3 regions of the Serratia montpellierensis genome follow, and region 1 is predicted to be linked to each of the others. Evidence: predicted binding sites of a transcription regulator. Region 1 holds the regulator's gene; each other region holds the start of a gene.

What was found. The regulator PurR, encoded in region 1, represses purine synthesis genes. The targets are predictions, from matches to a motif close to CANGCAAACGTTTGCNTG.
Positions count from the first base shown of each region.
Region 2: a site for PurR is predicted at 8,752-8,769, ahead of FUU19_RS10860 (nucleobase:cation symporter-2 family protein). Genes of this name have one in related genera too.
Region 3: a site for PurR is predicted at 2,846-2,863, ahead of tusA (sulfurtransferase TusA). Genes of this name have one in related genera too.

Region 1 covers NZ_VOSN01000022.1:358,910-369,697, forward strand. Annotated here, with positions in the region: gene FUU19_RS23945 (riboflavin synthase) at 1-8, shown strand, start outside; gene FUU19_RS23950 (I78 family peptidase inhibitor) at 63-356, shown strand; gene cfa (cyclopropane fatty acyl phospholipid synthase) at 430-1,581, opposite strand; gene punC (purine nucleoside transporter PunC) at 1,925-3,136, opposite strand; gene punR (DNA-binding transcriptional activator PunR) at 3,260-4,204, shown strand; gene purR (HTH-type transcriptional repressor PurR) at 4,201-5,226, opposite strand; gene cydH (cytochrome bd-I oxidase subunit CydH) at 5,551-5,640, shown strand; gene sodB (superoxide dismutase [Fe]) at 5,684-6,280, opposite strand; gene FUU19_RS23985 (C40 family peptidase) at 6,479-7,297, opposite strand; gene FUU19_RS23990 (Grx4 family monothiol glutaredoxin) at 7,714-8,061, shown strand; gene rnt (ribonuclease T) at 8,130-8,813, opposite strand; gene gloA (lactoylglutathione lyase) at 8,893-9,300, opposite strand; gene nemA (alkene reductase) at 9,637-10,740, opposite strand.
Region 2 covers NZ_VOSN01000010.1:32,667-43,454, reverse strand. Annotated here, with positions in the region: gene FUU19_RS10900 (DUF3574 domain-containing protein) at 1-383, opposite strand, end outside; gene FUU19_RS10895 (trimeric intracellular cation channel family protein) at 637-1,254, shown strand; gene gmk (guanylate kinase) at 1,466-2,089, shown strand; gene rpoZ (DNA-directed RNA polymerase subunit omega) at 2,144-2,419, shown strand; gene spoT (bifunctional GTP diphosphokinase/guanosine-3',5'-bis pyrophosphate 3'-pyrophosphohydrolase) at 2,438-4,549, shown strand; gene trmH (tRNA (guanosine(18)-2'-O)-methyltransferase TrmH) at 4,555-5,250, shown strand; gene recG (ATP-dependent DNA helicase RecG) at 5,247-7,328, shown strand; gene gltS (sodium/glutamate symporter) at 7,371-8,582, opposite strand; gene FUU19_RS10860 (nucleobase:cation symporter-2 family protein) at 8,823-10,223, shown strand; gene FUU19_RS10855 (AsmA family protein) at 10,352-10,788, shown strand, end outside.
Region 3 covers NZ_VOSN01000001.1:50,335-61,122, reverse strand. Annotated here, with positions in the region: gene glpC (anaerobic glycerol-3-phosphate dehydrogenase subunit GlpC) at 1-917, shown strand, start outside; gene FUU19_RS00290 (DcrB family lipoprotein) at 952-1,515, opposite strand; gene FUU19_RS00285 (GNAT family N-acetyltransferase) at 1,596-2,030, opposite strand; gene FUU19_RS00280 (7-cyano-7-deazaguanine/7-aminomethyl-7-deazaguanine transporter) at 2,071-2,730, opposite strand; gene tusA (sulfurtransferase TusA) at 2,951-3,196, shown strand; gene FUU19_RS00270 (zinc/cadmium/mercury/lead-transporting ATPase) at 3,285-5,603, opposite strand; gene FUU19_RS00265 (serralysin family metalloprotease) at 6,285-7,748, shown strand; gene FUU19_RS00260 (AprI/Inh family metalloprotease inhibitor) at 7,804-8,181, shown strand; gene FUU19_RS00255 (lysoplasmalogenase) at 8,222-8,848, opposite strand; gene FUU19_RS00250 (DUF2500 domain-containing protein) at 9,008-9,364, shown strand; gene FUU19_RS00245 (DUF1145 family protein) at 9,368-9,640, opposite strand; gene rsmD (16S rRNA (guanine(966)-N(2))-methyltransferase) at 9,630-10,250, opposite strand; gene ftsY (signal recognition particle-docking protein FtsY) at 10,493-10,788, shown strand, end outside.

The DNA.
Region 1 (10,788 bases):
AAGACTGACAGCGATTCTGGCGTTGCCGCCGGAATCGAATCATAAGCAGAGAGGAGAAACGCGTGAAGTTTTATGGGAAAACGTTGTTGTTAACCGCGTTGCTGGCGCTGAGCGCCTGCAGCAGCTCACCTGAGCAGGGCGCCGGCGCGCAAATGGCCGATGCGGACGATACCTGCGGCGCTTCGCAGTATCAAAACTTCGTCGGTAAGCCGATGACGTCGCTGGAAGGCGTGCGGATCGACGCCAAGGTGCGCGCCATTCCGTACAACTCTGCCGTTACCATGGATTTCAACCTGCGCCGTCTGAACTTCCTTGGCGATAGCAACGATAAAATCATTCGCGTTTATTGCGGTTAACCCGCAGGGTCCGAAAGAGCAAAAAAAAAGCCCCGGCGATGATGTTGCCGGGGCTTTTTTATCGGGAAAGCATTCAGCGGGCGACGCGAATGCCGCCTTCAACGCCTTTCGGGCTGAATACCATCTGCCACAGCTGCAGATCGCGCGCCCGGAACGCGCCTGCGCAGGCGTTCAGGTAATAGCTGAACATCCGCTCGAAGCGATCGGAATAGCGCGGGGCAAGCTGCGGCCACGCCTGTTTGAAGCGTTCAAACCAGGCCATCAGCGTGCGATCGTAGTCGGCACCGATGTTGTGCCAGTCTTCCATCACGAAATGGCCTTCGCTGGCTTCGGCGATATGGCTCACTGAAGGCAGACAGCCGTTCGGGAAAATGTACTTGTTGATCCACGGATCGACGTTCATGTCGGTTTTATTCGAGCCGATGGTGTGCAGCAGGAACAGGCCGTGCGGCACCAGATTGCGCTCCACCACGTTGAAGTAGGTGCGGTAGTTTTTCGGCCCGACGTGCTCGAACATGCCGACCGAGACGATGCGATCGAACTGCTGATGCAGATCGCGATAATCCTGCAGCAGGATCTGCACATCCAGCCCGGCGCAGCGCGCCTGAGCCAGCTTCTGCTGCTCGGCGGAAATGGTCACGCCGACCACCGACACGCTGTAATGTTTCGCCGCATAGGCGGAGAGGCCGCCCCAGCCGCAGCCGATATCCAGCAAACGCATGCCCGGTTGCAGCTGCAGTTTTTCGCAGATCATCCGCAGCTTGGCTTCCTGCGCTTCCTCCAGCGTGGTGGCGTCTTTCCAGTAGCCGCAGGAATATTGCATGTAAGGATCGAGCATCAGGGTAAACAGATCGTTGCCGAGATCGTAATGTTCTTTGCCGACGATCCAGGCGCGCTTTTTCGATTGCAGATTGGTCAGGCGCGCGGCGGCGATACGCAGGGTATCTTTCAGGTGGTGGGGGAGTTTCTTCTCCAGCCCGGCGCTGACCACGCGCTGGAAGAACATATCCAGCCGTTCGCATTCCCACCAACCGTCCATATAGCTTTCGCCGAGGCCCAGCGACCCTTGCTGCAGGACGCGTTTAAAGAATTCGGGATTTTTAACCTGAATATCGAAGGGGCGCGATCCGTTGATTTCAATGCCGGCCAGGCCGAGCATTTCATGCGCGATACGGTACCACTGATTATCCTGGATGCTCAGATCTTCTATACACGATGAACTCATAGCTTCTCCATCACCTTCTTCTGACTGATGACCCGTTAGGAAACAGCTTAGACAATTTCTGCGGGTGCATACGTTTACCGACGGGAAATAAGCCCGCGGCGTCTGATATCCGACTATGAACAGAGGAAATTTAAAGAAGCGGCCCGACGCAAACGGCGCAGGAAAAACGCATCCTTAAAAAAGAGTGTGACGCAAGGCGCGTACACAATAGCTAATTGAGATATAGGGATTATAAGGTGTTACTTTACAAGGTTGTTTTTGAGTATAGGCGTGCCGAGACGTTGACTCAACTGTAAATCGCACTCGGCACGCATATTCTTTAAGTGATTATTGAGCTTAGTAATTATGACGCTGAGTTAGCATGCTCCCGCTGCGCTTTTTGCTGCGCATCGGCCACTTTTCCCCGCTGCAGGAAATACCCCAGCGCGGCCAGGATCACCGTCGATACCATCACCGTCACCGTCGCCAACAGCGGCTGGGCAATAAACGCCGACACCAGCATGCTCGCCACAAAACACAGCCCCAGCTGCAGCGTATTTTGCAGCGCGGCGGCTTTACCGCTGCTTTCCGGGAACGGCATCAGCGCATTCGCCACCATGATCGGGTAGCCGGCGCCGTTGACCAGCGCCATCACGCAGAACGGGATCAGCAGCGTGGTGAGCGTCGGAGCGGTCAGGGTTGCCACCAGATACAGCGCCGCCATGCTGACACCATAAGCTACCAGCAGCCACGGCAGCAGGGTTTTGCCATTGATGCGCTTTAGCGCGGCGCGACAGCCATAGCCCCCCAGCAGAAAAGCCAGCGTTTGCGGCACATAGCTCAGACCGATGTCGCTCGGGCCGTAGCCCATATCACCGAGGATGAACGGCGAGCCGGTCAGCCAGGCAAAGAAGCCGGCCGAGCAGGCGGCGTACATGGCGACGTTGCCGCTGAACACCGGGGATTTCAACAGTTGCCAGAAGCTGACGCCGTTTTTTGGCGCATCGGCGGTGGGTTGCGTTTTGGCGCGATCTTTGAGCAACAGCGTCGGCAGCAGCAGCAGGGCGGTGATGGCCAGCAGCACGGCGAAGATCGCACGCCAGCTGGCGTGGTTCAGCAGCCAGGCGCCCAGCAGCGGCGCCAGCGCCGGCGACAGCGCGACCAGCGGCATGATGGTGGCGAATACGCGATTGGCCTGGCCTTCGCGATAGCGGTCGACCACCAGCGCTTGCCAGATGGCGGCGGCGGAGCAGACGCCAACGGCCTGGATAAAACGCAGGATCCAAAGCTGCACGGCGTTCTCCACCCACAGCATGCCCAGGCAGCCGACGGCGAACAGCGTCAGGCCGATCAATAATACCGGTTTGCGGCCCAGGCGGTCGGAGAGCGGCCCCCACAGCAGCTGCGCGAAGGCGAAGCCGGCCAGGAAGATGCTCAGGCTGGCGCTGACCGCGCCGGCGGAAATTTGCAGTTCCTCCCGCATGGCGCCAAAGGCGGGCAGGTACATATCGGTCGCCAGATAACCCAGCATGCTCAGGCCGGCGAGATAGAACATAAAACCAAAGGAATTTCGCATGGTATTTCTCGTTAATATTTTAGTGTCGCAGGTTTTTAGCGCCGGCCAGTGTATCCGGCTGGATCTCTGCTTGTGAAACGGTAATATTTGCAAAGTGCTGTTAAAAAAATTGAAGGCAAAGCGATGTGGTCTGAATATTCTCTTGAAGTGGTCGACGCGGTGGCGCGTACCGGCAGTTTCAGCGCGGCGGCGCAGGAGCTGCACCGGGTGCCGTCGGCGGTGAGCTACACGGTACGGCAGCTGGAACAATGGCTGGCGGTGCCGCTGTTTGAGCGGCGTCACCGTGATGTGGAGTTGACGCCGGCCGGTGCGCTGTTTATCAAGGATGCGCGAGTTGTTATCAAAAAAATGCTCGACACCCGCCGCCACTGTCAGCAGGTGGCCAACGGGTGGCGCGGCCAGCTGAATATCGCCGTGGACATCATCGTCAAACCGCAGCGCAGCCGCCAGCTGGTGCTGGATTTTTACCGGCATTTCCCCGATGTCGAACTGATGTTGCAACCCGAGGTGTTTAACGGCGTGTGGGATGCGTTAGTGGACGGCAGAGCGGACATGGCGATCGGTGCCACCCGCGCGGTGCCGGTCGGCGGCGGCTTCGCCTTTCGCGACATGGGGTATATGAACTGGCTGTGCGTGGTCAGCCCACAGCACCCGCTCGCGCAACTGGCAGGGCCGCTGAATGACGATCGGCTTAGGCCGTACCCTGCGCTTTGTCTGGAAGACACTTCGCGCAATCTGCCCAAGCGCGTCACCTGGACGCTGGATAACCAGCGGCGGCTGGTGGTGCCGGACTGGACCTCGGCGCTCGACTGTCTGTGCGCCGGGTTGTGCGTCGGTATGATGCCGGCGCATCTGGCGCTGCCGCGGGTGCAGCGCGGTGAGTTGAAGGCGTTGCAGCTGCAGCAGCCGTTTCCCGCCAGCCCGTGCTGCCTGACCTGGCAGCAGGATAAACCGTCACCGGCGATGAGCTGGCTGCTGGCGTATCTGGGCGATGGGGAGACGCTGAATCAGGAGTGGCTGAGCGAGGCGAAGCCGGAAGCCGCGCAGGCTTCCGGCGCGGGGGATTAGCGGCGGTAGTCGATGAACGGCCCGTCGGCGACCGAGCGGCGTTCGATCAGCTTCGGATGCACTTCGATCACCTGCGACTCTTCGCGCTTGCTGATGATGCGATCCAGCAGCATGGTGAAGGCCATTTCGCCCAGGCGCTCTTTCGGCTGGTGAATGGTGGTCAGCGCCGGGGTGAAGTAGCGGGCGTTGCGCACGTTGTCGTAGCCGATCACGGAAATATCCTGCGGCACCCGCAGGCCCAGCTCGTCGGCGGCGCAGATGGCACCCATCGCCATGATATCACCGCCGCAGAATACCGCGGTCGGCCGCTGTTTTTGCGACAGAATTTGGTGCATCGCCTTGTAGCCGGACTCCGGCTCGAAGTCGCCCTGGACGATCCACTCTTCGCGAATGTCGATATGCGCTTCCTGCAGCGCCTTCATAAAGCCCTGGTGACGGCCGCCGCCGGTGTTGCGCGACAGCTGGCCCGGAATGGCGCCGATCTCGCGGTGACCGCGTTCGATCAGGTAACGGCCGGCCAGATAGCCGCCTTCGAATGCGTTATCGATGATGGTGTCGGTGAAGTCGCCGCGCGCGGCGCCCCAGTCCATCACCACCATCGGGATGTTACGGTAGTCTTCCAGCATGCCCAGCAACTGATCCGGGTACTCGGAGCACATGACCAGCAGGCCGTCGACGCGCTTTTGGGCCAGCATCGCCAGGTAGGCGCGCTGCTTGTCCAGATTGTTGTGCGAGTTGCACAGGATCAGGGTGTAGCCTTTGCTGTAGCAGCTGTTTTCCACCGCTTCGATCACTTCGGCAAAGTAGGGGGCTTCGCTCGAGGTGGCCAGCAGGCCGATCGATTTGGTGTGATTGACTTTCAGGCTGCGCGCCACGGCGCTCGGCGAATAGTGCAGCTCTTTAATGGCGGCCCACACGGCCGCTTTGGTCTCTTCGGCGACGAAACGAGTCTTATTGATGACGTGCGAAACGGTGGTGGTGGAAACGCCCGCGCGTTTGGCCACATCTTTAATCGTTGCCATGTAAGGAATGACTCCTGAACTCACATGTTTACAGCATGTAAGTGTGATGTTAATCGTTTGCCTACGTAGATCCTTCTCCAGAGAAGCGAAAACTGAGTTTTTAGTGTGTTGAAGTCTTCAGCGCTTAATCAGGAGGGGCATGGATGCCGGTACGCAGTTGTGAACTGCGAATTTTGTCGCATATTGAACAAAAGTGGAAGAGGTAATCGAGATTATAAACCGGGAAATGATAACAAGATTTTATCGGCGAACTGTGGGAAAATGATTTGACGTACTAATTGTGCGCCTTTTATCCTTAGGAAAGCCTATTTTAAAGGAGTTGTCATGGATACCGAATTGAAGATGTCGCTGTTCACTACCGTCTGCGCGTTGGCGGTCATTATCGCTTTCAGCTTCGTTGCCGCGTTGAATTGATTTCCCGCCGGCGATAAAAAAGGCGCAGCCTGGCTGCGCCTCATCACCTCAGAACCTGGCGTAAGCGCAGGTTTTCCGCTGCGAAGGTCCAGTTGACCAACGCCCAGAAGTTTTCCAGGTATTTTGGACGCGCATTGCGGTAATCGATGTAATACGCGTGTTCCCACACGTCAACTGTCAGCAGCGGTTTGTCTTCACCGGTCAGCGGGGTGGCCGCGTTGGAGGTGTTGACGATCGCCAGCGCGCCGTCCGGTTTTTTCACCAGCCAGGTCCAGCCTGCACCGAAGTTTTTCACTGCGGCATCGGTGAACTGCTCTTTGAACGCAGCGAAAGAGCCGAAGGATTTGACGATCGCCGCCGCCAGTTCGCCCTGCGGTTCACCGCCGCCCTGTGGTGACAGGCAGTGCCAGTAGAAGGTGTGGTTCCACACCTGCGCGGCGTTGTTGAAGACGCCGCCGTTAGAGGTCTTGATGATCTCTTCGAGCGATTTGCCCTCGAACTCGCTGCCTTTCACCAGGTTGTTCAGGTTAACCACGTAGGTGTTGTGGTGCTTGCCGTAGTGGTATTCCAGGGTCTCGGCGGAGATGTGCGGCTCGAGCGCGTTTTTCTCATACGGTAATGCAGGTAATTCAAACGACATTGCTTCCTCCTTTACAGCGCCATTCGCTTCCCGCCGGGCGAGAATCATATGGGCCGTTTTTTATTGTGGTCATTCAATCTTAACAATTTTCGTCATAAAAAACAGGAAGAAAAGCGAGAAATGCGCGTGGGGCGGTGCGATGGGCGATAGCTTGAGCAGGCGGTTGCGACCAGGGCCGCAACCGCGCAAAACAGGGAATTAACGGATAGTTTTCGGCGTCACTACGCGGCGTGCGCCGATGTAGTGGTTTTGCCAATAGTCGTTATCGAGCTGGCTGATGCGGATCTCTTCGCCGGTGCGCGGCGACTGGATGAATTTGCCGTTGCCGAGGTAGACGCCAACATGGTCCGCCACGCCGCGGTTGTTGATGCGGAAGAACACCAGATCGCCGCTTTCCAGTTCGCTTTTCTTGATCGGCGCCGCATCGCGCAGGTGATACATCTCGTTGGCGGTGCGCGGCATCTTGATTTTCACTACGTCTTTGTAGGCGTAATAGATAAGGCCGCTGCAGTCGAAGCCGGTGCGCGGCGAGCTGCCGCCCCAGCGGTAAGGTTTGCCCATCTGGCCCATCAGCTTGGCCATCGCGGTTTGTTTGGCGTGTTGGTAGCGTTTTTTGTGGGCGGGACTGAGTTTCAACGGCTTTTCTTCACGCGCCAGTTTGGCGGTGGCCATACCGGCTTCGCGGTGGCGGCCATAGCCTTTTTTATAGCCCTTTTTCGGCGGGGTAACTTTAATCTTGGCTGTTTTCTGCGCTTTGGCCTTGGGTTTGGCGCTGGCGATCTTTTTCGCGCTTTTCTCGCTTTTCGCCTTGGCGGTCTTGGCTTTTTTCTCGGGAGCCGTCACTTTGGCTTTTTTAGCGGCTTTGTCCGCTTTCTTTTTTCTGCGGTCATCGGGCCGCGCTTCATTAGCATGGCTTTTACGCTGCTCGGCGGCAACACGCGCCTGTGGCGCAGCGTGCGCCAAATTGAAGAAGAGCTGCGTAAACAGCAGCGCAAAGAGCGTAAGAATTAAACGCATGTCGACGTCACCAACCTTGGCCCCGAAACGGATATCGAAAGAGTTACAGTATTCCCGAATTTCGCCATATAAAACAGCGAAGAACTCATAAATAATAATCCATATTGTGAGAAAACGTTAATGACATTTTTTTTGGTTTAAAATCAGCCCGTTAATGTATGAAAAAACGCCAGGGGGCGGCGGCGGATATAATTAAGCCGCGTCGTCATCGCGGCGCAATATATTAGTGAAATGGTCGGATTAAAAATGTTATTCTCAACGTATGTTTTGACCGGAATGACGTGGCCGGTGAAACGCGATCGGCGGCGGGCGAATATCCTTGCAAAAGATGGCGTTTTCTTGCGACTGTTCCAGCCGCTACAATAGCCCGCGTGATGCATGTTGTAGCCATGAAATGTGGCTTGAGGAAGCAATAAATGACGACGACACTTGAAAAAATTCAGCACCAGATCGCTGAAAACCCGATTCTGCTGTACATGAAAGGTTCGCCAAAGCTGCCGAGCTGCGGTTTCTCTGCACAGGCTGTGCAAGCGCTGTCCGCCTGCGGCGAGCGTTTCGCCTACGTGGATATTCTGCAAAACCCGGACATCCGCGCCGAGCTGCCAAAATACGCCAATTGGCCTACGTTCCCACAGCTGTGGGTAGACGGTGAGCTGGTCGGCGGTTGCGATATCATCATCGAGATGTATCAGCGCGGCGAACTGCAGCAGCTGATCAAAGAAACGGCAGAAAAGTATAAAGCGCAGGAAGACCAGCAGTCTTAATCGACAGGCTTGCGGTTATCGCGTATCGGGCGGCGCCAGTGCAAACTGGGCCGCCTTTTTTGTTGGGCTTATTCGGCGAGATCGCCGGCGGGCAGCGGCCAGCCGCCGAGGCGTTTCCAGCGGTTAACCAGCTCACAAAACAGCAGGGCGGTTTGTTCGGTGTCGTACAGCGCGGAGTGTGCCTGGCTGCTGTCGAACGGCATGCCGGCGGCGATGCAGGCTTTCGCCAGTACCGTTTGGCCCAGCACCAGACCGCTCAGCGCGGCGGTATCGAAGGTGGCGAACGGATGGAACGGGTTGCGCTTCAGGCCGGCGCGTTCGGCCGCGGCCATCAGGAAGCTGTGATCGAAGTTGGCGTTGTGCGCCACGATAATGGCCCGATTGCAACCGCGATCCTTGAGCCCTTTGCGCACCGCTTTGAAAATGGCGTGCAGCGCGTCGTATTCGCTGACCGCGCCGCGCAGTGGGTTGTGCGGATCGATGCCGTTAAACGCCAACGCTTCCGGCTGCAGGTTGGCGCCCTCGAAAGGCTCCACGTGGAAGTGCAGGGTCTCGTCCTGCTGCAGCCAGCCATCTTCATCCATTTTCAGCGTGACGGCGGCGATCTCCAGCAACGCATCGGTATTGGCGTTGAAGCCGGCGGTTTCAACATCTATTACTACGGGATAAAACCCACGAAAACGACCACTCAGGGCGTTAAGATCACTTTTTTCGGCCATCAGTTTCTTATCTTCATCGAATGCAGCGCGCATTATGGCAAATTTTGCGCCCGGTTGCAGGCGCTATCGCGCGGAGAATCAGCAGGGCGCCAGCGCGCCCTGAAGGGGAGGCTTAGTGGCCGAGGCCCTGACCGGCGTGTTTGTTTTCGATCAGCTCGATTTTGTAGCCGTCCGGATCTTCGACAAAGGCGATTACCGTGGTGCCGCCCTTCACCGGACCGGCTTCGCGGGTGACCTTGCCGCCTGCGCGGCGGATGCTGTCGCAGGTGGCGGCAACGTCGTCCACGCCCAGCGCCAGGTGGCCGAAGGCGGTGCCCATGTCGTAGCTGTCGGTGCCCCAGTTATAGGTCAGTTCGATAACCGCACCTTCGCTCTCTTCCGTATAGCCGACGAAAGCCAGCGAGTATTTGTACTCCGGATTTTCGCTGGTGCGCAGCAGGCGCATGCCTAATACCTTGGTATAGAAGTCGATGGCGCGTTGCAGGTCACCGACGCGGATCATGGTATGGAGTAAGCGCATAATTCCTCTGGATTGACTGTGCCGTGGCAGACGGCGGGTGGATTGAAGCACAAGCGAGTATAGCCTTGTCCCGCAAGGGAATTCAACGTGACGATTGAGTGACAATGTCACCTATTGGCTTCGCGCCGAGGGTGTCTAAATATTGATCGAGTGTACCGATCGATACGAAGTAATTGATCTGCACAATCAATTATCAATTCCTCACGTAACCGTGTAGAAATTGAACTGCAGCATAACCAACACCAGGGAACCCCGGCCCGCCTTGTGCGGGCCTTTTTGCGCGTGGCACATAAAAAAACGGCCAGGCGGTTGCGTGGCCGTTGGAGTCAGGACGAGTTACTTCGCCAGAAACGGATAGTCGGTATAGCCTTCGGCGCCGCCGCCATAGAAGGTTTCCGGCTTAGGCTCGTTCAGCGGAGCGTGCTGACGGAAACGCTCCACCAGATCCGGGTTGGCGATGTAGCTGCGGCCGAAGGCCACCGCGTCGATGAAGCCTTTTTCGATCAACGCTTCGGCTTTTTCAGCGGTGTAGGCGCCGGCACCGACAATCACCCCTTTAAAGTGGGCGCGCACCGAGTCGCGGAAGGCGTCGGAATACGGTTTGCCGCCGGCCCAGTCCGGTTCGGAGATGTGCAGGTAGGCGATATTGCGCTTGTTCAGCTCTTCCACCAGATACAGCGCCGCGTCTTCCTGATCTTCACCGTTGTCCAGACCGTTGAACGGCCCCAGCGGTGAGATGCGGATGCCGATATGCTCGGAGCCCCATTCGGCGACCGCCGCGTCGACCACTTCCAGCGTCAAGCGGGTGCGATTCTCGATGCTGCCGCCGTATTGATCGGTACGTTGGTTGGAGGCAGGGGACATGAACTGGTGCAGCAGATAGCCGTGAGCCGCATGCAGTTCGATGAAGTCGAAGCCGGCTTCACGCGCGTTAGCGGTCGCCTGACGAAAATCGTTGACGATACCCGGGATCTCGCTGGTTTCCAGCGCACGCGGCGTGGAGGTTGGTACGCGCACCCAGGCGCCGGTTTCATCTCGCACGGTGGTGCGGGTTTCGGCGTTGATCGCCGAAGGCGCGACCGGCGCTTGTCCGCCCGGCTGCAGGCTTGAGTGGGAGATGCGGCCGACGTGCCACAGCTGCACGGCGATGTGGCCGTTTTTATCATGCACTGCCTGCGTGATGTGTTTCCATGCGGCGATCTGTTCCGGAGTATGGAGGCCTGGCGCACCGGCGTAGCCTTTCGCCTGGAAGGAGATCTGCGTTGCTTCGGTCACAATCAGGCCGGCGCCGGCGCGCTGCGCATAATACTCAGCCATCAGCGGCGTAGGAATATCGCCCGGTTCGATGCTGCGCAGACGCGTCAGCGGAGCCATAAACACGCGGTTGGGTAGGGTGACGGCGCCAACCTTCAGCGGAGAGAGCAATTTTTCAGTTTTCATAGTGCATCCTGTATTTAATAGACCGGTCGTCTAGTGATGGCGATAAAA
Region 2 (10,788 bases), on a different contig from region 1:
AACTGCTGCTTATAGCCGCTGCGCAGCGCCTCGATATTCGCCTCGCTCTCTTTGCCCGGCGCATGGATCAGCAGCAGCGCCTTGCTGTTCTCGCGCGCCAGCTTGCCGTCGTGGCCCAGCCACTGCCCTTTGGCATCAAAGACCGTCAGCCCGTCTTTAAAACGTGGCGTCACCTGGCTGTCGACGAAGGTTTGCCACTCGGCGGCGGTGATCGCCGGCCCCGCCGGGCGATTCAGGCCGAAGTAGAGCGTTGTTTGCATCATCGGATCGCCGGTACGGCAAGCCGGGGCGGGTGACACAGCCTGGTGGCCTGGCGCCACGCAGCCGCTCAGCAGCAGGGCGGCCACCACGACGCCGGCGGCCAGTTTTGAGGAGTTTTTCATCTGCAGTCTCAGTTTCTCGGTTGAAGGATTCGCTGCAAAAAGCATAGTCAGCAATGGAAATCAGCGCGAAATTTCTAATGCTTTTATCAACAGCAAAATGTTAAAAAAGGCTGGTTATCGGCAATAAAAATGGAGTTTGGATTAGCTATATTAATCCGAAATGCCATCGGTGAAAAAAACTCAGTGGCGCGGGCTCTCGGCGGCGATTACCCTGCCGGCCATCATTCTGAGGCAAGTACGCTGTGAACCCCTTATGTTACTGAGCATCCTTTATATCATCGGCATCACCGCCGAAGCCATGACCGGCGCGCTGGCGGCCGGCCGCCGCCAAATGGACATGTTTGGCGTGATCATCATCGCTTCGGTCACCGCAATCGGCGGCGGGTCGGTGCGCGATATGCTGCTCGGGCATTTTCCATTGGGCTGGGTCAAACACCCGGAATACATCGTCATCGTCGCGATAGCGGCGATCGTCACCACCTGGGTGGCCCCGCTGATGCGCCATCTGCGCCGCCTGTTCCTCGTGCTCGACGCCGTCGGCCTGATCGTCTTCTCCATCATCGGCGCGCAGGTGGCGCTGGATATGGGGCACAGCGCCATTATCGCCGCCATCGCCGCGGTGATCACCGGCGTCTTCGGCGGGGTGCTGCGCGACATGTTCTGCAACCGCATCCCGCTGGTTTTCCAGAAAGAGATCTATGCCGGCATCTCCTTCAGCGCCGCCTGGCTGTATATCGGCCTGCAGCACCTCAGCCTGCCGCATAATCTGGTGGTGATCCTCACGTTGGTCGCCGGCCTGAGCGCGCGTCTGATCGCCCTGCGCTTCCGCCTCGGCCTGCCGGTGTTCAACTACCAGCATCCGGATCACTGATCTCGGGGCGGCAACGCGCCGCCGCCGAGGCCAAAACTGCAGAAATGTTGCCCTTCGACGCGCAAATTCGCTCATTCGCCGCTTTTTCCGCGCAAAGCGGCGGGCAAAATGCGAGCTAACGCTGCACCCGGCGCGTTAGCCGTGTATACTGTGCGGAGAAAATACACATCCGCTGTTATTGGCATATCAACCGTTATCAACGAACATCATCATGGCTCAAGGCACGCTTTATATTGTCTCTGCTCCCAGTGGCGCAGGTAAATCAAGTCTGATTCAGGCTTTGTTAAAGACGCAACCGCTGTACGACACGCAGGTTTCGGTTTCGCACACCACGCGCGACAGTCGCCCGGGTGAAAATCACGGCGAGCATTATTTCTTCGTCTCGAAAGACGAATTCCGCCGGATGATCGAGCAGGACGCGTTTCTTGAGCACGCCGAAGTGTTCGGCAACTATTACGGCACCTCGCGCGCCGCCATCGAACAAGTGTTGGCAACCGGCGTGGACGTGTTTCTGGATATCGACTGGCAGGGCGCGCAGCAAATCCGCGCCAAAATGCCGCAGGCGCGCAGCATCTTCATTCTGCCGCCGTCGAAGGAAGAACTGGGCCGCCGCCTGCGCGGGCGCGGTCAGGATTCCGACGAGGTGATCGCCAAGCGCATGGCTCAGGCCGTGGCGGAAATGACGCATTACGCGGAGTACGATTACCTGATCGTGAACGATGATTTCGATCTGGCGCTGTCCGATCTGAAGACCATCATTCGCGCCGAACGCCTGCGTTTGGGCCGCCAGTTGCTGCGGCATGACGCTTTAATCAGCAAACTATTGGCAGACTGAAGGCAGTTTCAGTATCATGCCCAGTCTTTTCGTCACCTGTGGAGTAGCACAAATATGGCACGCGTAACTGTTCAAGACGCTGTAGAGAAAATTGGTAACCGTTTTGACCTGGTGTTGGTCGCTGCTCGTCGGGCGCGTCAGATCCAGACCGGCGGCAAAGATGCACTGGTTCCGGAAGAGAACGACAAGTACACCGTTATTGCCCTGCGCGAAATCGAAGAAGGCCTGATCACCAGCCAGATCCTCGACGTGCGTGAGCGCCAGGAACAGCAAGAGCAGGAAGCCGCAGAGATTCAAGCGGTTACCGCGATTGCTGAAGGTCGTCGTTAATTAGACTGCGAGTCCGCCTTGTACCTGTTTGAAAGCCTGAATCTGCTGATTCAACGTTACCTGCCCGAGGAGCAGATTAAGCGCCTCAAACAGGCATACCTCGTCGCGCGCGACGCGCACGAGGGCCAGACACGTTCCAGCGGTGAGCCCTACATTACTCACCCGGTCGCCGTGGCCTGCATCCTGGCGGAAATGCGTCTCGATCACGAGACGCTGATGGCGGCATTGCTGCACGACGTCATCGAAGACACCCCAGCCACCTATCAAGATATGGAACAGCTGTTCGGCAAGAGCGTCGCCGAACTGGTTGAGGGCGTCTCCAAGCTCGACAAGCTGAAGTTCCAGGACAAGAAAGAAGCGCAGGCGGAAAACTTCCGCAAGATGATCATGGCGATGGTGCAGGATATCCGCGTCGTGCTGATCAAGCTGGCCGACCGTACGCACAACATGCGCACCCTCGGTTCGCTGCGCCCCGACAAACGCCGGCGCATCGCGCGTGAAACCCTGGAAATCTACAGCCCGCTCGCCCACCGTCTGGGTATTCATCACCTGAAGACCGAGCTGGAAGAGCTGGGCTTCGAGGCGCTGTACCCGAACCGTTATCGCGTGATCAAGGAAGTGGTGAAAGCCGCACGCGGCAACCGCAAAGAGATGATTCAAAAAATCCTCTCCGAGATCGAAGGGCGACTGACCGAAGCCGGCATCGCCTGCCGCGTCAGCGGGCGGGAAAAACACCTCTACTCCATCTACCTCAAGATGCACCTCAAAGAACAGCGTTTCCATTCCATCATGGATATCTACGCGTTCCGGGTGATCGTGAAAGAGGTCGATACCTGCTACCGCGTACTCGGCCAGGTGCACAGCCTGTACAAACCGCGCCCGGGGCGGGTGAAAGATTACATCGCCATTCCCAAGGCCAACGGCTATCAATCGCTGCATACCTCGCTGATCGGCCCACACGGCGTGCCGGTCGAAGTGCAGATCCGCACCGAAGACATGGATCAGATGGCTGAGATGGGGGTGGCCGCGCACTGGGCTTACAAGGAAAGAGAACAGGGCGAAACCGGTACTACGGCGCAGATCCGCGCCCAGCGCTGGATGCAAAGCCTGCTGGAGCTGCAGCAAAGCGCCGGCAGTTCGTTTGAATTTATCGAGAGCGTCAAATCCGATCTGTTCCCGGATGAGATTTACGTTTTCACCCCGGAAGGCCGCATCGTCGAGCTGCCCGCCGGCGCCACGCCGGTCGATTTCGCCTATGCGGTGCATACCGATATCGGCCATGCCTGCGTCGGCGCGCGCGTCGATCGTCAGCCGTACCCGCTGTCGCAGTCGCTGACCAGCGGCCAGACCGTCGAGATCATCACCGCACCGGGCGCACGGCCCAACGCCGCCTGGCTGAACTTCGTGGTCAGCTCGAAAGCGCGCGCCAAAATTCGCCAAATGCTCAAGAACCTCAAGCGCGACGACTCCGTTGGCCTCGGCCGCCGTCTGCTCAACCATGCGCTGGGCGGCAGCCGCAAGCTGGCCGAAATCCCGCAGGAAAACATTCAGCACGAGCTGGACCGCATGAAGCTGGCGACGCTGGACGATCTGCTGGCGGAAATCGGCCTCGGCAACGCCATGAGCGTGGTGGTGGCGAAGAATCTGCAGGGCGATCAATCCAGCCTGGGCACTTCATCCGGCGTACGTAACCTGGCCATCAAGGGCGCCGACGGCGTGTTGATCACCTTCGCCAAGTGCTGCCGTCCGATTCCGGGCGACCCGATTATCGCTCACGTCAGCCCGGGCAAAGGGCTGGTGATCCACCATGAATCCTGCCGCAATATTCGCGGCTATCAGAAAGAGCCTGAGAAGTTCATGGCGGTCGAGTGGGATAAAGAGACCGAGCAGGAGTTCATCGCCGAGATCAAGGTGGATATGTTCAACCACCAGGGCGCGCTGGCCAACCTGACGGCGGCGATCAACGCGGCCGAGTCCAATATTCAGAGCCTGAACACCGAAGAGAAAGACGGTCGGGTTTATAGCGCCTTTATCCGCTTGACCACCCGCGATCGCATCCATTTGGCAAACATTATGCGTAAAATCCGTATCATGCCGGATGTGATCAAAGTTAACCGCAACCGAAACTAGCGCTTATGAGTCCTGAACGCTATGCGCGGATTTGTGAAATGCTCGCGACCCGGCAGCCGGATTTGACGGTCTGCCTGGAGCAAGTGCACAAGCCGCATAACGTCTCCGCCATTATCCGCACCGCCGACGCCGTCGGCGTGCATCAGGTCCACGCCGTGTGGCCCACCACCCGCATGCGTACCCTGGTTTCCTCCGCCGCCGGCAGCAACAGCTGGGTCAGCGTTAAAACCCATCCCACCATCGGCGACGCGGTCGGTCACCTGAAAGCGCAGGGCATGCAAATTCTGGCCACCAACCTGTCTGCGCGCGCGGTCGATTTCCGCGAAGTGGACTACACTCGGCCAACCTGCGTGCTGCTCGGCCAGGAAAAAACCGGCATCACCGAAGAAGCGCTGGCGCTCGCCGACCAGGACATCGTCATTCCGATGATCGGCATGGTGCAATCGCTCAACGTCTCCGTGGCTTCGGCGCTGATCCTGTATGAAGCGCAGCGCCAGCGGCAGAATGCCGGCCTGTATCGCCGCGACAACAGCATGTTGGATGAAGAAGAGCAGCAGCGTCTGCTGTTCGAAGGCGGCTACCCGGTGCTGGCCAACGTGGCCAAGCGCAAAGGGCTGCCACGCCCGCAGATTGACGAGCAGGGCCAGGTGGTCGCCAGCGCCGAATGGTGGGCGGCCATGCAGGCGACGGTGCGCAAATGAAAGGCCGCCTGCTGGATGCTGTCCCACTCACCACGCTTTCCGGGGTTGGCGCCAGCCAGGCGGGCAAACTGGCCAAGCTTGGCCTCGAGACCATTCAGGATCTGCTGCTGCACCTGCCGCTGCGCTACGAAGACCGTACCCGCCTCTACCCGATCAACGATCTGCTGCCGGGCATCTACGCCACGGTAGAAGGGGAAGTGCTGCGCAGCGACATCAGCTTCGGCCGCCGTCGCATGCTGACCTGCCAGATCAGCGACGGTACCGGCATCCTCACCATGCGGTTCTTCAATTTCAACGCCGCAATGAAGAACAGCCTGGCCACCGGCCGCCGCGTGACCGCCTACGGCGAGATCAAACGCGGCAACCACGGCGCGGAGATCATTCATCCGGAATACCGTATTCAGGGCGAAGCCAGCGAGGTCGAGCTGCAGGAGTCGCTGACGCCGGTCTACCCCACCACCGAAGGGGTGCGGCAAGCCACGCTGCGCAAGCTGACCGATCAGGCGCTGGAGCTGCTGGATACCTGCGCCATCGCCGAACTGCTGCCGCCGGAGTTGAGCGGCGGCCTGATGAGCCTGCCGCAGGCGCTGCACACCCTGCATCGCCCGCCGCCGGACATCCAGCTGGCGGATTTGGAGCAGGGCAAACACCCGGCGCAAAAACGCCTGATCCTCGAAGAGCTGCTGGCGCATAACCTCAGCATGCTGGCGGTGCGCGCCGGCGCCCAGAGTTATCAGGCGCAGCCGCTGCTGCCGGACGATCGGCTGAAAAACCGTTTTCTCGCCCAGCTGCCGTTCTCGCCGACCGGCGCGCAGACACGCGTGGTGGCCGACATCGAAGCCGACATGCAAAAAGACTTCCCGATGATGCGGCTGGTGCAGGGCGACGTCGGTTCCGGCAAAACGCTGGTGGCGGCGCTGGCGGCGCTGCGCGCCATCGCGCATGGCAAGCAGGTGGCGCTGATGGCGCCGACCGAGCTACTGGCCGAGCAGCACGCCAACAACTTCCGCCAGTGGTTCGAGCCGCTGGGGCTGGAAGTCGGCTGGCTGGCGGGCAAACAGAAAGGCAAGGCGCGCATCGCGCAGCAGGAAGCCATCGCCAGCGGCCAGGTATCTATGGTGGTCGGCACCCACGCCATCTTCCAGGAGCAGGTGCAGTTCAACGGCCTGGCATTGGTGATTATCGATGAGCAGCACCGCTTCGGGGTACATCAGCGGCTGGCGCTGTGGGAGAAAGGCGAAGAGCAAGGCTTCCACGCCCATCAGTTGATCATGACCGCCACGCCGATCCCGCGCACGCTGGCAATGACCGCCTACGCCGATCTCGATACCTCAGTCATCGACGAGCTGCCGCCGGGCCGTACGCCGGTGACCACCGTGGCCATTCCCGATACCCGCCGCGCCGACATCATTCAACGGGTGAAAAGCGCCTGTCTGGAAGAGGGGCGACAGGCTTACTGGGTGTGCACGCTGATCGAAGAGTCCGAACTGCTGGAAGCGCAGGCGGCGGAAGCCACCTGGGAAGAATTGAAAACCGCGCTGCCGGAGCTGAAGGTGGCGCTGGTGCACGGTCGCATGAAAGCGCAGGAAAAGCAGGCTGTGATGCAGGCGTTTAAACAGGGCGAGCTGCAGCTGTTGGTCGCCACGACGGTGATCGAAGTCGGCGTCGACGTGCCGAACGCCAGCCTGATGATCATCGAAAACCCGGAGCGGCTGGGCCTGGCGCAGCTGCACCAGCTGCGCGGCCGCGTAGGACGCGGTGCCGTGGCCTCACACTGCGTGCTGCTGTACAAAACGCCGCTGAGCAAAACCGCGCAAACGCGCCTGCAGGTGCTGCGCGACAGCAACGATGGCTTCGTCATCGCGCAGCGCGATCTGGAGATCCGCGGCCCGGGCGAGCTGCTCGGCACCCGCCAGACCGGCAGCGCCGAATTCAAGGTGGCGGACCTGCTGCGCGATCAGGCGATGATCCCCGAAGTGCAACGCGTCGCTCGCCATCTCCATCAGCACTATCCGGAACACGCCCTGGCGCTGATTGAACGCTGGCTGCCGGAGAAGGCGCGCTACTCCAACGCATAAAAAAGGGCGCCTGCGGCGCCCTTTTCGTCATGACTCGCTATATCACCCCACCGCCGGGAACACCGGCAGCAGCAAATACAGCTTAATGACGATGGCGTTGGCGATATCGATAAAGAACGCCCCCACCATCGGCACCACCAGAAACGCCAGGTGCGACGGGCCGAAGCGATCGGTGATCGCCTGCATGTTGGCGATCGCCGTCGGCGTGGCGCCCATACCGAAGCCGCAGTGGCCAGCGGCCAGCACCGCCGCGTCGTAGTTCTTGCCCATCACCCGGTAGGTGACAAAGATCGCGTACAGCGCCATCACCAGCGTCTGCACCGCCAGGATCGCCAGCATCGGCAACGCCAGCGAAGCCAGCTCCCACAGGCGCAGGCTCATCAACGCCATCGCCAGGAACAGCGACAGGCTGACGTTACCCAGCACCGATACCGCCCGCTCGAACACGGTATAGAAACCGGTGAAGGCCAACGTATTGCTGAGGATCACCCCGACGAACAGCACGCAAACGAAGTTTGGCAGCTCAAACACCGTCCCGTTCAGCAGGCCGGCAATCAGCTGCCCCAGGCTCAGACAGATGGCGATCATGGCGATGGTTTCGATCATCACCAGCGAGGTGATCAGGCGGCCGCTTTCCGGCTTCTCGAAGCCGCTCGGCTGCACGCTGTCTTCCGGCGTGCCTTCCGGCGTAGAGGAGTGTTTGACCAGATAGCGCGCCACAGGGCCGCCGATCAGGCCGCCCAGCACCAGGCCGAAGGTGGCGCAGGCCATGGCGACTTCCGTCGCGTTTTCAAAGCCGTAGCGCTCGATGAACAGCTTGCTCCAGGCGGCCCCGGTACCGTGGCCGCCAGACAGAGTGATCGACCCGGCGATCAGGCCCATCAGCGGATCCAACCCCAACATTTTCGCCATGCCAATGCCGATGGCGTTCTGCACCAGCAGCAGCCCCAGCACCACGAACAGGAATACCATCAGTGCCTTGCCGCCGGCGCGCAACCGCGCCAGGTTGGCGTTCAGGCCGATGGTGGCGAAGAAGGCCAGCATCAGCGGATCCTTCAGCGACATGTCGAAGCTGATTTCCCAGTTGGCGAACTTTTTCAGGGCTAACAACAGGAGGGCCACCAGCAAACCGCCGGCGACGGGGGCAGGAATGGTATATTTTCGCAGCAGAGGAATGCTTCTGACGCACTTGCCCCCGAGGAGCAAAACCAGCGTCGCGGCGACTAACGTGCCATAAGTATCAAGATGAAACATCCAGGTACTCCATGTAAGGGAAAAGATCCAAATAAAAATAATAAGTTATAGAAAACCACTGAGTTTTTAAACTTGATGAGTGCAGGATTAGAAGTAAAAAACGCTGCTATGACAAGAAAAAATGAATGAAAATGCGACATAAACGAGAAAGTCGGCAACATAATATTTATGCGCAACCGTTTGCTTTTGCGGGGCGGGGCATTAAAATGCCTGCTTTGCCGTATCTGGAAACGCCACACCATGAGCATGTCATCCTCAGAGCTTGATGCCGCGCGTCAAGCCGCCTCTGAACCCCGCGCCAGTGAACTGATTTATCGTCTGGAAGATCGCCCGCCGCTGCCGCAAACGCTGTTTGCCGCCGGCCAGCATCTCCTGGCGATGTTCGTCGCGGTGATCACACCGGCCCTGCTGATCTGCCAGGCGCTGGGCCTGCCGGCACAGGATACCCAGCACATCATCAGCATGTCGCTGTTCGCCTCCGGTCTGGCTTCCATTCTGCAAATCAAAACCTGGGGGCCGGTGGGTTCCGGGCTGCTGTCGATTCAGGGCACCAGCTTCAACTTCGTTTCGCCGCTGATCATGGGCGGCCTGGCACTGAAAAACGGCGGCGCCGACGTGCCGACCATGATGGCCGCGCTGTTCGGCACCCTGATGGTCGCCTCCTGCACCGAAATTTTGCTGTCGCGCGTGCTGCATCTGGCGCGCCGCATCATCACCCCGCTGGTTTCCGGCATTGTGGTGATGATCATCGGCCTGTCGCTGATTCAGGTCGGTCTGACCTCTATCGGCGGCGGCTACGCCGCGATGAACGATCATAGCTTCGGCTCGCCGAAAAACCTCCTGCTGGCCGGCGCAGTGTTGGCGGTCATCATCCTGCTGAACCGCCAGCGCAACCCTTACCTGCGCGTCGCTTCGTTGGTGATCGCCATGGCGGTCGGCTATCTGTTGGCCTGGGCGATGGATATGCTGCCCGCCGACGCACCGGCGGCCCCCACGGCGGCGATCACCATCCCCACGCCGCTCTATTACGGCCTGGGCTTCGACTGGAACCTGCTGCTGCCGCTGATGCTGATCTTTATGGTCACGTCGCTGGAAACCATCGGCGACATCACCGCCACCTCCGACGTCTCCGAACAGCCGGTCAGCGGGCCGCTGTATATGAAGCGCCTGAAGGGCGGCGTGCTGGCCAACGGCCTGAACTCGATGCTGTCGGCGGTGTTCAACACCTTCCCCAACTCCTGCTTCGGCCAGAACAACGGCGTGATCCAGCTGACCGGCGTCGCCAGCCGCTACGTCGGCTTCGTGGTGGCGCTGATGCTGATCGCGCTGGGGCTGTTCCCGGCGGTGGCCGGCTTCGTGCAGCACATCCCCGAGCCGGTACTGGGCGGCGCGACCATCGTGATGTTCGGCACCATCGCCGCCTCCGGCGTGCGTATCGTGTCGCGCGAGCGTCTGAACCGCCGCGCCATCATGATCATGGCGCTGTCGCTGGCTGTCGGCATGGGCGTGTCCCAGCAGCCGCTGATCCTGCAGTTCGCGCCGGACTGGCTGAAAACCCTGCTCTCTTCCGGCATCGCCGCCGGCGGTATTACCGCCATCGTGCTGAACCTGGTGTTCCCGCAGGAACACGAGAAAAAGTAACCCCTCCATTGATGTTCAAGCGGCCGCTTGCGGCCGTTTTTTATTGTCTATCAGACCATTGCCCTTGAGATGCCCGGCCAATTGCGGCATAAACAGGGTATCTTTTTTGACCGATGCGGATGTAGACGATGAAATTTATCGGAAAGCTGTTGCTGACGTTGCTGCTGCTGATCGTGCTGGCGGTGGTGGTGCTGTACCTGGTCGGGCAAACCCGCTGGGCGGCAGGCCGCCTGAGCGCCTGGATCAGCGACAATAGCGAATACCGCCTGTCGATAGGAAAAATCACCCACTCGTGGAACCAACCGGACCAGATCGGTCTGGAAGACGTGCAGCTGGCGCGCAACGGCCAGCCGCAGGCGCTGGTCGCCAAACGCGTCGATCTCGGCCTCAGCCTGCGCCAAATCACCGAGCCGCGCTATTTCCACAGCGTCACGCTGCGCGACGGCACGCTGAACGTGCAGCCGCAGGCGGCGGCGCTGCCTGTACAGGCCGACGTGCTGCAGTTGAGCAACATGGCGCTGCAGTCCAACGATAACGAGTGGCAGCTCAATGCGCAGCAGGTCAC
Region 3 (10,788 bases), on a different contig from region 1:
ATGCCATCCTCAGCCACACCGATATCATGGGCTCGCTGTCGACGCCGTTTGCGCCGATCGTCAACGCCGCTACCGGGCTGAAACCGGTGCGCAAGCTGCTGGACAAGGCGCTGAATATCGATCACCGCCGCGAACTGCCGAAATACTCGTTCGGCACCTTCCGCCGCTGGTACCGGCAACAGGCGCAGGCTCAGCAGCGTTACGCCGAGCAGGTGGCGTTTTTCCACGGCTGCTTTGTCAACTACAACCACCCACAATTGGGTAAAGATTTGATCCGGGTGTTCAACGCGCTGGATATCGGCGTGCAGCTGCTGAAACGCGAGAAATGCTGCGGCGTGCCGCTGATCGCCAACGGGTTTATCGAGCAGGCCAAAAAGCAGGCCAGGGTCAACGCTGAATCGCTGCATGAAACGGTGCTGGAGCGCGGCATCCCGGTGGTGGCAACCTCATCGAGCTGCACCTTCACCCTGCGCGACGAATACCCTCATCTGCTGGACGTGGACACCACCCCGGTGCGCGATCGGGTGGAGCTGGCGACGCGCTATCTCTATCGCCTGATCAATCAGGGGCGTAGCCTGCCGTTGAAGCACACGCCGCTGCGGGTGGCTTATCACACGCCTTGCCATATGGAGAAGATGGGCTGGACCGCCTACACCCTGGAGCTGCTGCGGCAGATACCGGGGCTGGAGCTGGTGGTGCTGGATTCGCAGTGCTGCGGCATCGCCGGCACCTACGGGTTCAAATCGGAGAACTATGCCACTTCGCAAGGCATCGGCGCGCCGCTGTTCCGGCAGATCGAAGAGAGCGGGGTGGATCTGGTGGTGACCGACTGCGAGACCTGCAAATGGCAGATAGAAATGTCCACCAGCAAGCGCTGTGAACATCCGATCACCCTGCTGGCGCAGGCACTGGCGTAAAAACGAAAGGGCCGGCAAGCCGGCCCCTGTGGGATTACTGCTTCAGCTTCAGGGTGGAGATGATGCCTTCGGCTTCGGTCTGCGCCTGCTGCTGATTGTCCGCCGGCAGCGTCACCTGAATGGTCAGCATGTTGTTGTTCAGCGAGCCGATCAGAACGGAGGAATAGGCTTTTTCGCCGCCGCTGGTGATGATACTGTCCAACTGACGCAGCGGCACGCCGTTGACGTCGAGCGCCTTGTTGGTGATCACCTGCAGGTTGGCGTCACGCGCGCGCTGGGTATTCTCCAGGCGCTTGGCCAGGGTCTCCAGGCTGTCGGCGGTCTTGTCGCCCAGGATCACGATCACCGCGCGCTGGCCGGTGCTGTCTGCGTAAACATGCATGTTGTTAGCCTGGTTGCCCAGCTTGCCGCTCTGATCCGCCATGCCGACCGGCAGGGTGAACGCCAGTTTACCGTCCAGCAGGCTCACCTGCTGCCCGGCCGGCGCGCTGGCCGCCGCGCCGTCTGGCGCTGCCTTGGTGTCTTTGGTGTTGCCGTCGCAGGCCGCGAGGCCAAGCGCCAGCAGGCTGATACCCATCAATTTCGCTACTTTACGCATCGGGCTTCCTTCTTCCTTTCCGGTAGGGATTCACTGTCGTATCGCAACCTATTCCAGGTTGAAATGCAAGGCAGATGTTGTCACAAGTTTTTTTCCAGTAATAGCCGATAATCAGCCACTTCGCCTTTCTTTTCCAGCTGAACAATCTGATAGTGGTGGGTGAGCAGCATCGTCAGCATGGCGCGGAACCGGTTACGGGTTTTGACCGTCAGTTGGCGATAGCCCTGCGCCCGCGCCCAGCGTTCCTGTTCGGCCAACAAGACCTGCGCCACGCCGTGGCGACGGAATGCCGGCAGCACGCCACCCAGCCAGCTGTAAAACACCGTTTCCTGCCGTTGATAACCGAGTTTGAAACCGGCCGGCTGCCCGTCTATCTCGGCAATCAACAGGCTGGCGGGGGCGGTGCCGATACGCTGCTGCAGATCGGCCAGGCTATGCAGGCCGCCGAATTCGGGGATGCGTTGATAAAGGCGGTGGATTTCTTCGAGCGTGGCGGTGCGGACGATTGGGGTCATGAGCGGCCTCCAAGGATAAGGCCGCCCAGAATAGCATGACTCAGCTCAGCTGCAGGCTGCCGCTGCGCGCCGCGATGCGTTTGAGCAGCATGTTCAGCAACACGCCGTACATCGGCAAGAAGAACAGCAGGCAGATCATCACCTTGAAGCTGTAATCCACCAGCGCGATCTCCACCCAGTTGTTGGCCATGAAGGGATCGCTGCTCTTATAGAAGGCGATGAAGAAGAACGCCAGCGTATCGCTGATGTTGCCGAGGAACATCGCCGCCGCGGGCGCCACCCACCAGGCGCTGCGTTGGCGCAGGCGGTTGAACACATGTACGTCGAGGATCTGGCCGAGCACATAGGCCATAAAGCTGGCCACGGCGATGCGCGCCACGAACAGGTTAAAACTGCTCAGCGCCGCGAAGCCCTGCCATTCTCCCTGATAGGTGACGGTGGAGATCACATAAGAGATGAACAGCGCCGGCACCATCACCGCCAGGATAATCCGTCGCGCCAGCGGCGCGCCGAAGATGCGCACGGTCAGATCGGTCGCCAGGAAGATAAACGGGAAGGTAAAGGCGCCCCAGGTGGTATGGAAGCCGAAAACGGTGATCGGCAGCTGTACCAGGTAGTTGCTGGAGGTAATGATGGCGATATGAAACAGCGAAAGCCAGACCAACGCGGTGAAGCGCTGCTGTGCGGTAAACGAATACATGTTGTAGCCTTTTTAGCAGTGGGGTGAGGGAACCCAGTGTGTCTTGTTAAAACAGCAAAAAACGCTGCGCGGCGGCATGATACGCGTTTGCGCAACCAATGCAATGGTTAAATTTAACGCAAACGTTAACGCATCTTGCGCAGAAAAACTACCGGCGTAAACTAGGCGCTAATGAGATGCGGCGAGCGTTCGCCGATCGTTTTTGAACGAGAAAAATTGCATGACTGACTTATTTGCCCAGGCAGACCAGACGCTCGACGCGCTGGGCCTGCGTTGCCCGGAACCGGTGATGATGGTGCGTAAAACCGTGCGCCATATGGACAACGGCGAAACGCTGCTGATTATCGCCGACGATCCGGCCACCACCCGCGATATCCCGGGGTTCTGCCGCTTTATGGAACACACGCTGGTGGCGCAGGAGACCGAGCAGGCGCCATACCGTTATTTGTTGCGTAAAGGCGTATAACGGCGGCACGGTCGTGTCGATGAAAGAAAAGTCCCTTTCCCGAAATGACAACGGGCGCGGTATGCCGCGCCCGTGTTTGTTTCCGAACTTAGCTGCGCTTTCTCAACAGCCGCAGCGCGTTGGCAGTGACCAGCGCGGTGGCGCCGGAGTCGGCCAGCACCGCCAGCCACAGCCCGGTTAACCCCAGCAGGCTGGTGATCAGGAAGACCCCTTTCAACCCCAGCGCGATGGTGATGTTTTGCCGGATATTGGCGTGGGTGGCGCGCGAGATGCGGATCATCTCCGCGACGCCCACCAGCCGGTTGTGGGTCAGGGCGGCGTCGGCGGTTTCCAATGCCACGTCGGTGCCGCTGCCCATGGCGATGCCGATGCTGGAGGCTTTCATCGCCGGGGCGTCGTTGATGCCGTCGCCGATCATCGCCGTCGGGCGCAGTTCGCTCAGTTCGGTGACCGCGCTGACCTTATCTTCCGGCAACAGACCGGCACGATAGTCGAGGCCCAGCTCGCCGGCAATCGCCGCGGCGGCGCGCGGGTTGTCCCCGGTCAGCATCACGCCGCGAATACCCAGCGCGTTCAGTTCGGCTATCGCCTGTTTGGCATCGCTGCGCAGCGTATCGCGCAGCGCCAGCAAGCCGACGGGCACGCCGTCTTCCAGCACCACCACTGCCGTTTTACCGGCGTTTTCCAACTTATCCACCTGACTCTGCCATTGGGCGTCGAGCAGGCCCGGTGTCAACTTGCCCGGCGCGCTGATCAGCACGGTCTTGGCATCTACGATCCCTTCCACGCCGACGCCGGCCAGCGCGCGGCGCGCCTGTGCCAGCGGCATCTCAGCCCCGTTTTCGGCAGCACGGTTGATGATCGCTTGCGCCAGCGGGTGATGTGATCCGGCCTCTACCGCTGCGGCAAGCTGCAGCAGCCGTTGTTCGGTCAGCGCGCCGATGGGCAGCACGTCGGTCACCGTCGGCTTGCCTTCGGTCAAGGTGCCGGTTTTATCGAAGGCGATAGTTTGTATCTGGCCCAGTTGCTCCAGCGCCGCACCGCCTTTAATCAGCGCGCCGCGTCGCGTGGCGGCCGCGAGTCCGGAGGTAATGGCCGCCGGGGTCGAGATCACCAGCGCGCATGGACAGCCGATCAGCAGCAGCGTCAGGCCGCGATAGATCCAGGTATCCCACGGCTGTGAGAACAGCAGCGGCGGCACCAGGATCACCGCGACGGCCAGCAGCATAATGGCCGGGGTGTAATAACGGCTGAACCGATCGAGAAAGCGTTCGATCGGCGCGCGGCGCTCTTCGGCCTCTTCAATCAGCTGCAGAATGCGGTCGATGGCGTTTTTGCCGGGCTCGGAGATCACCTTCATCTGTGCCGCCTGATCGACGGACAGACTGCCGGCGGCCACTTTCTCACCCTGTTGGCGCTCGACCGGCACCGATTCGCCGGTCAGGGCGCTTTCGTCGAAGCTGGCGAACGGATTGAGCAGCTCGGCGTCGGCCGGCAGGCGCCCGCCGGGTGCGATTTCAATCACATCGCCCGGACGCAGGCTGGCGACCGGCACGCGTTTGCGCTCCGCGCCTTGCAGCAGCAGCGCATCTTCCGGCACCAGCTCCATCAGCGCCGTCACGCCGCGCCGCGCGCGGTTGGCGGCATAGGATTCCAGCAGTTCACCAACCATAAACAGCAGCAGCACCATCGCCGCTTCGGCGGTGGCGCCGATGAACAGCGCGCCGATGGCCGCCACGCTCATCAGCGTTTCAATGGCGAACGGCGTGCCGGAACGAATCAGACGCAGCGCCTTGGCGGCGACCGGTGCCAATCCGACCAGCGTGGTGGCGATAAAGGCGATGCGGCCCAGCTCCGGGTTAACCCGATCCAGCACCCAGCTGACGACCATCAGGGTGGTCAACAGCAGCAGCGGTGCGAATTCGCCGAAGCGTGAGGTTTTTGGCGCGGCGGCTTTGGCGGTCTGAGTGCCGAGCAGGGTAAAGCCGGCCTGGGCAACCGCGTCCTGGATCCGCAGGCTGATGTCGGACTGCGCGTCGACCACCAGTTTCTCGGTCGCAAACAGCACGCGCGCGCTGTCGACGCCGGGAAGTGCGGTGACGGCATTTTCGATTTTCTTGGCACAGCTGGGGCAGTCCATGCCGGTGACTTTCCAGCTGAAACGTTGGCTACCGGAAGGGGGGACGGCGGCCTGCCTGTCGCTTTCCTCGTCCGGATCGTCGGGCGCGGCGGTGCAGCAGCTGCTATCGCCATGATCGTGATGGTGGTGGGCGTGTTCGGCCTGTGCGGCGGCGTTTTTCGGCTCGCTGCTGCAGCCATGCTGAGTTTTGCTGTGGCTGTGGTTGCAGCCGCATCCGCCTTCGGCGTGGTGATGTTCCTGATGATTATGATTTTGCTGATTGTGCATAACGTCCCCCTTCGGGCTGTTAAACGGGTTTGCTCAGCTGACTCTACACCCTGGAGTCAACTCCAGAGTCAAGCGACGGATGAGAATTATTGCTAACGGCGTTCGAGCCTATAAAGGGGTATTCATTCAATAATGAATAATGCGAATTTAAATCTATAGGCTTTTCTTATCCTCTATTTGGGTGAAAAGGCTCACTGCCGTTAGTTTAAATAAGAAAATAATATTCCTATAGAAACTAAAAAGTCGCCCGACCTAATAATAAAGAGTTATTAACCTATAACGCTTTAGCAAAATTTACCTTTTTGCCCATCGCAAGCCAGCATGATTCGCTTGTGTCTGCAGGCCGCATTGTTATTGAAGTTTGGTGCCAACTTATCCTCGTTAAGTTTCATTTGTTTTGTAAAGAAGCCAAAAAAGCAGCATAACAAACTTTCGTTGAGACAATAAAAGGTTGATTATTTTATGTTCAGTTTCGTGACCCTGCCTATAATTGGAATCGATTACCATTTTTAATGGTGATCTTATTTGCTGATATATATGCATTAATTCTACCTAACACACTGCCGGCAACGGCGCATAAGCCCCTTCCAGCAAGCTTAAGGTTCATTAACCGTGGCTTACGGGGAGGTTATGTCTATCTGTCTGATTGATAACGATCAGATAATGAGTGGAATCGAACCAATGCAATCTACTAAAAAGGCAATTGAAATTACTGAATCCAACTTCGCGGCCGCCAAAACCGGCTACGATGCTGTAGCCGACCTGCTGCATTATCATGAGCGTGGCAACGGGATTCAGATTAATGGCAAGGATTCATTTTCTAACGAGCAAGCTGGGCTGTTTATTACCCGTGAGAACCAAACCTGGAACGGTTACAAGGTATTTGGCCAGCCGGTTAAATTAACCTTCTCCTTCCCGGACTATAAGTTCTCTGCCACCAACGTCGCCGGCGACACCGGGCTGAGCAAGTTCAGCGCGGAACAGCAGCAGCAGGCTAAGCTGTCGCTGCAGTCCTGGGCCGACGTCGCCAATATCACCTTTACCGAAGTGGCGGCCGGTCAAAAGGCCAATATCACCTTCGGCAACTACAGCCAGGATCGTCCTGGTCATTATGATTACGGCACCCAAGCCTATGCCTTCCTGCCGAACACCATTTGGCAGGGCCAGGATCTGGGCGGCCAGACTTGGTACAACGTCAACCAGTCCAACGTGAAGCATCCGGCGACCGAAGACTACGGCCGCCAGACGTTCACCCATGAGATTGGCCATGCGCTGGGTCTGAGCCACCCGGGCGATTACAACGCCGGTGAAGGCAACCCAACCTACCGCGACGTCACTTACGCGGAAGATACCCGTCAGTTCAGCCTGATGAGCTACTGGAGCGAAACCAACACCGGTGGGGATAACGGCGGTCATTACGCCGCTGCTCCGCTGCTGGATGACATTGCCGCCATTCAACATCTGTATGGCGCCAACCTGTCGACCCGCACTGGCGACACCGTGTACGGCTTTAACTCCAACACCGGTCGTGACTTCCTCAGCACCACCAGCAACTCGCAGAAAGTGATCTTTGCGGTCTGGGATGCGGGCGGCAACGATACCTTCGATTTCTCCGGTTATACCGCTAACCAGCGCATCAACCTGAACGAGAAGTCGTTCTCCGACGTGGGCGGCCTGAAGGGCAACGTCTCGATTGCCGCCGGGGTGACCATCGAGAACGCCATTGGCGGTTCCGGCAATGACGTGATCGTCGGCAACGCGGCCAACAACGTGCTGAAAGGCGGTGCGGGTAATGACGTGTTGTTCGGCGGTGGTGGGGCGGATGAACTGTGGGGCGGTTCCGGACAGGATACCTTCGTGTTCACCGCTGCCAGCGACTCTGCACCGGGTGCTTCGGACTGGATCCGTGACTTCCAGAAAGGGATCGACAAAATTGACCTGTCGTTCTTCAACAAAGAGGCACAGAGCAGTGATTTCATCCACTTCGTCGATCACTTCAGCGGCGCGGCCGGTGAAGCGCTGCTCAGCTACAACGCTTCCAACAACGTGACCGATTTGTCGGTGAACATCGGCGGCCATCAGGCGCCGGACTTCCTGGTGAAAATCGTCGGTCAGGTAGACGTCGCCACCGACTTTATCGTGTAACACAGCAACGAAACGCCCGGCGCAGTCTCGGCCGGGCGTGATGTGGGAGCCCGGTATGAAAGGTACTTTAACGCGCACCGCCCTGGCGGCGGGCGGCATGATGGTGACGAGTGCGGTCATGGCCGGCAGCCTGGCGCTGCCGACCGCGCAGTCGCTGGCGGGGCAATGGCAGGTTGCCGACAGCGAACGCCAATGCCAAATCGAGTTTTTGGCGAATGAGCAAAGTGAAACCAACGGCTATCAGCTGGTGGATCGGCAACGTTGTCTGCAAAGCGTGTTTGCGGCCGAGGTGGTGGGCTGGCGCCCGGCGCCGGACGGCATCGCCCTGCTGCGGGCGGATGGCAGCACGCTGGCGTTCTTCTCGCGCGACGGCGATCTGTATCGCAATCAGCTGGGCGCCGATGATGCCTTAACGTTGAAAGCGTTGGCTTGATGTGGAAACGGGTTCGGCGTGCCGAACCCGCGGCAGGTCGTTACAGGTAGAGTGAGCGCACGATCAGGAAGTGGCCGGAGAAGTAACAGAAAGCGACGATGGCGTCCGCTGCGCGGAAGGTGAAACGGTAGCGGTTGATCAGCCAAACCACGTTGGCCAGTAGCAATAGCGAGGTGCCGGTCAGCAGCGAGAAGCCGAAATCGGTGCTGCGCAGGAAATATTGTTCGCCCGCCAACCAGACCATCAGCAGCGTCATCGCCACATAGGTGACGATTGGCCAGCGCATCTCTTCCAGCCGGGTCCAAAGGGTGGCCAGCAGCAACGCACCTATCGCCAGCAGCGCCAGCGGCAGCGGCCAGAACAGACTGAACGTCATCTGGCTGGCAAAGCTCAGGGTATACAGCAGGTGCGAGAGGAAAAAGGCGCCGATGGCGTACAGCACCCGCTCGCGCGGCAACAGGAGCAGCGCGTCGCCGATCAGCGTCGCCAGCAGGCCGAGTACGATCAGATAACCTGCCGCGCTGAGCACCGGCGCCTGCCAAGCCAACAGCAACAGCAGCAGCAGCGTGACGGGTTTGAACACCCAGCGTTGCCAGCGCGGCCCACGGTATGAGGCGTCGACGAACAGCCAACCGGAAAAGAATACGGCAAGGAACGGCCAACTCATTGATGTCTTCCTTATGTATGAGGGAGCCGCAACCACCGGCTCCAAACTGTCACCCATGTCACTTCTTATTTCAGTGTAGGTAGCCTGCCGACGATCGACAATGCTTTCTTGAGAATGCTATGTTTACGCCGATTTGGCCGTGAAGGAAATGGGAAACCGATGAGCAAACCACCGTTATTTTTTGTCGCCGTGATTGCGCTGATCGCCGTACTGGCCACGCAACGCTACTTCAAACAGCGCCAGCAGGAGGCGGAAAACGACCGCGCGCCGATGCGCAGTCTGCAGGTGACGGTGAGCGACAAACGCGCGGTGCCGGTCACCAAGACCCGCGCGCCGCAGCGCGAGCCGTTGGTCAATGAACCGATGAATTACGAGGTGGTGTTCAGCCCGGTACAGGGCGGTGAAGACATCCAGCTGCGGCTGAAGCAATGGCAGTACAACCCGATAGAAAAAGGCGCGCAGGGCACGTTAAACATGCAGGGCACGCGCTTCGTCTCGTTCACCGCTCAGCCGTAGCGGTCACTTCTTCTTGATGGGCGGCTGTTTCTTTTGCCAGGCCAGCAGCTCGAACACGCCAAAGATAAAGATCTTGGCCTCTTGCCAGTAGCTGATCGGCTGATCCTTCGGCTGGGTGGATTTCAACAGCACCAACTGCAGGCCGTGCATCACCACCATAAAGAACAGCGCCACGTCGATGAAATACTTCAGCGGCTTGGGAAACGGATGGAACAGGTTAGAGAGCAGGAAGCCCCACACGCACAGCATCAGCAGGCGGCCCAGATTAATCAGCATGGTCGGTTTTCTCTTGCGAACGAATATAAAGGCGATAGGCCACCTGGCCGGCGACCTTTTCCCGGTGCAGCTGCCAGCTGGCAGGCACGTCTGCCGCGGCGCTTTCCGCCTCGGCTTCTACATAGATCCAGGCCTCGTCGGCCAGCCAGCCTCGCTGCTCCAGCAGCAGGGCGGTCTCCGCCAGCAGGCCTTTGCGGAATGGCGGATCGAGGAACACCACGTCAAACGGTTTGCCCTCGCCCGCCAGCCAGCTCAGCGCGTTGGTGTTGATAACCACGCCTTTGCCCTGCAGCAGCGCCAGATTTTTTTCCAACTGCTGCGCCACCGGCCGTTCGAATTCCAGCAGCGTGGCGCTGCCGGCGTAGCGCGACAGCGCTTCCAGCCCTAATGCGCCACTGCCGGCGAAGCAGTCCAGACAGCGCGCGCCCTGAATCACCGGCGCCAGCCAGTTGAACAGGGTTTCGCGCACCCGATCGGTGGTGGGGCGCAGCCCCGGGCTGTTCGGCACCGGAAGCTTGCGACCGCGCCATTGGCCGCCGATGATGCGGATTTGTCCGGCTGCGGCCTGGGGCGGTTTTTTGGCCGCCGCCCGTGGCGAGAGTCTTGTCATAAGCGTTGTTTGATTTCTTTTACGGCGCGGGGCCGCAGAGGTTAACGAAAAGTTGTCCCTATTCTACCGGTGACGGGCGTCGGGGGAAACGGTAAAACTTTGTTGTCTGATTTCACACCGGAAAGCATGCCGGATGCGTGTTGCTACGCGAGGGAAAGTGATAGACTCGGCGGATTATTGTCAGCATATATCCTTCAGGTATGTAGGGTAAGCGAGCCTTCGGTACGGAGTAGAGTCATAACATGGCAAAAGATAAGAAACGTGGGTTTTTCTCCTGGCTGGGCTTTGGCCAGAAGGAAAAGGAAGAAGAGCAACAGCAACCTGAGCAGCCGGTAGAGCAGGCAGAGCCTCAGGCCGCGGAGACGCCGGTTGAACCGGCCGCCGCCAAGCTGGATGACAAGCTCCCCGCCCAGGAATCTGAACCTGCCGCCTCCGTCGACACCCCGGGAGAGTGGGATAACGGTCAGGCCGGCGAACAAATCGCGGAAAACCTGCCGGCGGCGGGCGAACACCCGGCGGCGCAAGCGTTGGCCGAAGA